Linked DNA regions of Methylomonas sp. 11b. The protein of the gene in region 1 interacts with the protein of each later gene in a pairwise test. Links are inferred from orthologs where the notes say so. Each region holds a gene or a part of one and is shown on either strand. Other genes may lie near its edges.

Evidence for each region. Proteins that work in one complex are often made in the same cells at the same time.
Region 2: the proteins of rlmB (region 1) and METH11B_RS0106590 interact in binary tests that used the Escherichia coli proteins (3 or more experiments, as listed by UniProt). The link is inferred for Methylomonas sp. 11b from one-to-one orthologs.

The regions. Positions count from the first base shown.
Region 1 is NZ_KI911557.1:5,070,719-5,073,718, forward strand. It holds rlmB (23S rRNA (guanosine(2251)-2'-O)-methyltransferase RlmB), read left to right. Parts: upstream 1-1,128; coding sequence 1,129-1,872; downstream 1,873-3,000. Other genes in the region: rnr (ribonuclease R), read left to right, coding at 1-1,132; METH11B_RS0124290 (c-type cytochrome), read left to right, coding at 1,878-2,174; METH11B_RS0124295 (NAD(P)/FAD-dependent oxidoreductase), read left to right, coding at 2,174-3,000. UniProt on the Escherichia coli protein: Specifically methylates the ribose of guanosine 2251 in 23S rRNA.
Region 2 is NZ_KI911557.1:1,422,015-1,424,882, forward strand. It holds METH11B_RS0106590 (bifunctional ADP-dependent NAD(P)H-hydrate dehydratase/NAD(P)H-hydrate epimerase), read right to left. Parts: upstream 2,233-2,868; coding sequence 769-2,232; downstream 1-768. Other genes in the region: METH11B_RS0106580 (N-acetylmuramoyl-L-alanine amidase), read right to left, coding at 1-254; tsaE (tRNA (adenosine(37)-N6)-threonylcarbamoyltransferase complex ATPase subunit type 1 TsaE), read right to left, coding at 299-769; METH11B_RS0106595 (hypothetical protein), read right to left, coding at 2,544-2,868. UniProt on the Escherichia coli protein: Bifunctional enzyme that catalyzes the epimerization of the S- and R-forms of NAD(P)HX and the dehydration of the S-form of NAD(P)HX at the expense of ADP, which is converted to AMP.

The sequences.
Region 1 (3,000 bases):
AAAAATACTGGTGGATGGCGATCAGAAGCTGGCAAAAAAACACGCCGCTTTGTTGCCGCATCTCCAGACCTTATACGGCTTGTATAAAGTGATGCGCAATCAGCGCGAGTTGCGCGGAGCCATGGATTTCGACACTCAGGAGACCAAGATCGTCTTTGGGCCGGAGCGCAAAATCGCGGAAATCGTGCCTTTGCAGCGCAACGATGCCCATAAGCTGATCGAAGAATTTATGATCACTGCCAACACGGCGGCGGCGAAGTTTCTGAACAAGAAAAAAATGCCGCGCCTACTGCGGATTCATGATGGCCCAGGCCCGGAAAAATTACTGGCGCTGAAAACCTTTCTAGGCGAACTGGGTTTATTTCTGGGCGGCAAGGCTCAACCCACGCCATTGGATTACATGCATTTGCTGGAGTCGGTAAAGGAGCGTCCCGACGCGCATTTGATTCAGACCATTTTACTGCGCTCCATGTCGCAAGCCGTCTACAGCCCGGAAACCAAAGGCCATTTCGGTTTGGCGCTGGATGCTTATGCGCATTTCACCTCGCCGATCCGACGTTATCCGGATTTGCTGGTGCATAGGGCTATTCGGCATTGTCTGGCCGGCAAATCCGTGGATAGTTTTTATTACACGCATCCTGACATGGTGTTGTTGGGCGAGCATTGTTCGGCGAACGAGCGCCGCGCCGACGACGCCACCCGCGATGTGGTGAGCTGGCTGAAATGCGAATACATGATGGACAAGATCGGCGAAGAGTTCGACGGCTTGATTTCCGCTGTGACCGGTTTTGGGTTTTTCGTTGAATTACAATCGATTTACGTGGAAGGCTTGGTGCACATCGCCTCCTTGGTACAGGATTATTTTGCCTTCGACGCCAGCAAACACCAGTTATACGGCGAGCGCACCGGCGTGCGTTACCGCTTGGGCGATATGGTCAAAATTCGCGTGGTGCGCGTTAATCTGGACGACAAGAAAATCGATTTCGAGTTGATACAGTCGGGTAAGAAAATCGCCAAAACCAAGTCATCTTCCAGCCGTAAAAAAGTTGCAGCTAACAGCAAAACTGTTAAATCAGATAACGATAAAAAAGCCCCAAGTAAGCCAAAAGCCAAAAGACGCCGTCGCTCATGAATTTAACCCAATTGTTTGGCATTCATGCGGTGCAGGCCGCGTTGGATTATTCGCCACAGAAAATTCGCCGTGCCTGGATCGATAGTCAACGGCAGGATGTGCGTCTGAAGCAAGTGATTGACGATCTAATCAAGCTTGGCATCAATCCGGAAAAAACCGAGCGCAAAAAACTCGAAAAGATGGCCGATGGCAAAAATCACCAAGGCATTGTGGTGGCTGTGGAATTGCCGGCGATGCGTAGCGAAGACCAACTTAAGCAGGATGTCGAAGCGCTAACCACTACGCCGTTTTATCTGGTGCTGGATCAAGTGCAAGATCCGCATAATCTTGGCGCTTGTCTACGCACCGCCGATGCAGTAGGTGCGCATGGCGTGATCGTCACCAAAGACAATGCCGCCGGGATTACGCCGACGGTTTGCAAAGTAGCCAGTGGCGCGGCGGAAACGGTGCCGGTTTATCAGGTCACCAATCTGGCCAGGGTACTGCGCTGGTTGAAAGAGCAGAACATTTGGATCATGGGCGCGGCCGGCGAAGCCGAGCAGACCGTGTTTCAGACGAAGCTGGATATGCCCCTGGCGGTGGTGATGGGTACGGAAGGTACCGGCATGCGCCATTTGACCCGTCAGCATTGCGATTTTCTGGTGAAAATCCCGATGGCCGGGCAGGTGGAAAGCCTGAACGTATCGGTGGCCGCTGGCGTATTGTTGTACGAAGTGTTTCGGCAGAAACTGCTTGCTTAAACGGCATGAAGCGCATTTGCTATGTCTCGGCGGCTTTGCTTGCTAGTGCGTTAAACACGATGGCTTATGCCGAAATCGATGCACGAGCAATTGCCTTCAATTGTCGGAATTGTCACGCCGAGTCAAGTTTGGATGCCAAAAGCTCTATCCCTTCGCTAAAAAGTTTATCCGCTCAGCAGATCCAGCAGGCCTTGCTGGATTTTAAATACGACAAAAAGCCTGCCACATTGATGCCGCGTTTGGCTAAAGCTTATAGCGATGCTGAACTTGCGGCTGTTGCGAAATTCTTGAGTCGCAATTAGTGGCAGGCTTATCCCGAAGACGTTTTTTGCAAGGCATTGCCGGCTTGGGAGCGGGCGTTCTTAGCGGTTGTGGCGGGGTGCCGCTCCGTAGTGGCGGTAAAGCGCATGTCGTTGTGGTCGGCGGCGGCTTCGGCGGCGCGACGGCGGCGAAATATCTGCGTTTGCTGGACGCGAATATTCAAGTCACGCTGATCGAACCCAAAGCCAAATATATCACTTGTCCCGGCAGTAATTGGCTGTTTGCCGGTTTGGCGAACCTCGACCAATTGACGGTCGATTACCAGGATTTACAAGACAGATATGGCGTCAAGCTGTTAGTTGATCGCATTAGTAGTTTGGACGCTGCACAAAGGCAATTGCGCTTGGCCGGGGGACAAAGTGTCACCTATGACAGGTTAATCATGTCGCCCGGCATAGATTTTCGCTGGGATGCGATGGCCGGTTACGATCAGGCTGCCGCAGAACAATTTCCGCATGCCTGGCAGGCCGGTCCGCAGACCTTGCTGTTGGCGCGGCAACTGCAAGCGATGCCCGATGGTGGGGTGGTGTTAATCGCGGTGCCGGCCGATCCTTATCGATGCCCGCCTGGCCCTTACGAGCGGGCAAGTATGATGGCCTATTGGCTGAAACAGCATAAACCGCGTTCGAAAATTCTCATTCTCGATGCCAAGCGCAGCTTTTCCAAGCAAGCGCTGTTCGAAGCCGGTTGGACGAAACATTACGGTTACGGCACCACCAATAGCCTGATCGAGTGGCTTAGCTTGGCCGATAATCCTTTGCTCCAACTAGATAAGCAGAATAGGGTACTGACTAGCGAATTCGGCGA
Region 2 (2,868 bases), 3.6 Mb from region 1 along the record:
GCGCTCCGGGCAAAGCCGAACAAAGGATGATCGGCGGCAGGTTGATTCAAACCCTGCGCCATTTTGGCATCGACAAAATCCACAACCAGACGATTGGGACTTTTCAACACAAACGCGTGATGCTTGACCGTGCTCGGCAAATTGACCAGCAGTTGATTGGCCGATGAATAAGTGACCGCACCCAGCTCAGTCTGAGCCGCGAATGCGGAAAACGTGGGCAATAACAAACCCCATATCCAGAAAATTTTAGACATCTGCTGCATACCCCACATTTCCACTAGTGACAACTTCGTTGAAATTATAGCAGTAGGTTATTGTTTTTCCAGTTTAGTTTTATATCGCTTAGCCGATTTTTTGCTAACACATTGATTTCAGCGGTACGTTGTTGCTGAAAATAATTCAACCTTACTTCCAGATCGGCCGTAGGCAAAAACCCCGCGCCCATTTGCGGCCATTCGATGCAGCACAACGCGTTTTGATTCAGATAATCGTCCATGCCCATCCATTCCAGCTCTTCCGGGTCCTTCAACCGATACAAATCAAAATGAAACAAACGCCGACCGTTGACTTCGTATTCTTCAACCAAGGTGTAAGTCGGGCTTTTCACGGCACCTTGATGACCGGCGGCGCGCAACAAGCCCCGGACCAGCGTGGTTTTGCCGGCACCCAATTCGCCGTACAAAAACAGCAGACATTTTTCCGGCAGTGCTTGCCAGAGTGCGGCACCCAGCGCTTCGGTATCTTCGGGGGTTTCCAGAGTAATGTTCATTAATTCAATAATTTCCTGATTCGTGCCGGCAAATCGCCGGCCAGCAAGCCACGCTCACCAAATTCCAAAGCCAAACTGTCGGCGGCTTCGCCATGCACATAGACACCCAGCCGCGTTGCTTCATCCAAGCTCAAACCCTGCGCCAGCAAGCCGCCGATCAAACCCGACAACACATCGCCCATGCCGCCGCTAGCCATCCCGGGGTTGCCGGTAGTGCCGACATAGACCGTGTCGCCGCAGGTAATCAAGGTACCGGCACCCTTTAACAAACAAGTGCCGCCGTATTGACTGTGCAAATCCGCCAACGCCGCAAAGCGGTCAGCGGAGATTTGCCCGGCGCTACAGCCCAGCAAGCGCGCGGCTTCGCCGGGGTGTGGCGTTAATACCCAATTCGCGCGCCGCTTGGGTTGCAAGGACAACAGATTCAAGGCGTCGGCATCGATCACGCACGGCTTGTCAATGGCCAGCGCCGCGCCGAACATCTCCCTGGCCCAATCGTCCTGGCCCAGACCGGGACCAATCACGATGACGCTGGCCTTCTCCAGCAAGGCATGTAGCGCTTCGCCGCATTCCACGCCGTGGCACATTAACTCCGGCCTACCGATGTTGATCAACCCGCTATGCGATGCGCGGGTGGCGATGCTAACCAGACCGGCGCCGGAACGCAAGGCCGCCTCCCCCGCCAAACGTATCGCCCCGGTATAACCCAGATTGCCGCCGATCAACAACGCATGCCCGAAACGACCTTTGTGAGCAATCCGCGCGCGGCGCGGCAAGTCGATTTTTTCCAGCAACAGCGCAAACGGCGGCATCGCCGCCAACACAGCAGCGTCGATATCCAAGGTGCTGCAAATAATCTCGCCGCAATATTCGGCTGCTTCGCCGGTAAACAAGCCGCACTTCAAACCGATGAAGGTCACCGTCACATCAGCCTTGACTGCGCACCCAAGTACCGAGCCGGTGTAGGCGTGCAAGCCGGACGGCACATCCACCGCAATCACCGGACAGCGGGAGGCATTGATCGCCGCAATGGCTAACGCGTAATCTTGCCCGACCTCACGGCTCAAACCGATCCCGAACAAAGCATCGACTATGACACCTTGCAGCTTGGATTGTCCGGCTTCGAAGTCGCTGACACGTCCACCAGCCTGTAAAAAATCTTGATAGGCACTCAGAGCGTCACCCGGTAAACCGTCTGGATCGGCCAAGGCATAAACGCTTACCTGAAAATTGGCCTGCAAGGCAAGGGTCGCAACATCGTAACCGTCGCCGCCGTTATTGCCGGCGCCGCAAAACACTGTGACTGCTTGTTGTTCCGGCCAGCGCTGTCTTAACTGTTCGAATAGCGCGTACGCAGCCCGGCGCATCAATTCCCGGCCCGGAATCCCCAGTTCGTCGATCGCGTACCGCTCGGCTTCACGGATTTGGGCAGTGCAGTAGAGTCTGTTTGAGGGGGTTTGCATAAGTTGACCTTCGGAAAGTCGGTAGGGTTTTGTCGCTAATCTTAGCGGGATTGCTTAATTGGGGTACTCCAGCGCCTATAGGCCAGTTTGCGACATTCAAAGATTTCCGTGTACCGACAGCAGTAAAACTGATTGTGTTGAATAAGTAGGTTTTTGGCAAAATTACGCCGGCTTTTCCAGCAGCATTGTTCTCGAGTTATTGTTTTTATTCATTAATATTTAAGATCGAATAGTGTTTTTCTCTCAAAAGGACTTTTTCAACACCATCAAACTTAAAGCAGCCGGTGAACGTTGGAATTAAGGGACGTAATTCATAAATCAGAATTTTTCAATCTTTTCAATGCAAACTTTCCACGCTCTGCCACTGATGGTGATTTGTCAGACGCAAGCAGATGTGCCAACTTTAAAGACTCAGTACCAATTTTCGCTAGCTCACGAATAAGCATTTCACCCGCAACACGTCGAACTATTGGTGATCGATCTGTTGCTGCCGATATTAAAATTTCTAGGGATGGGCTAGTGACAAGTACATTTCGCTCACGGATTATCGGCTTGAAGTGTCCCTTACAATAACGTTTGTCAGTCCATTCCCACTTTCTCCCAGCGAACCAAGCCATTTTTCCTTCAAGCAAGCAT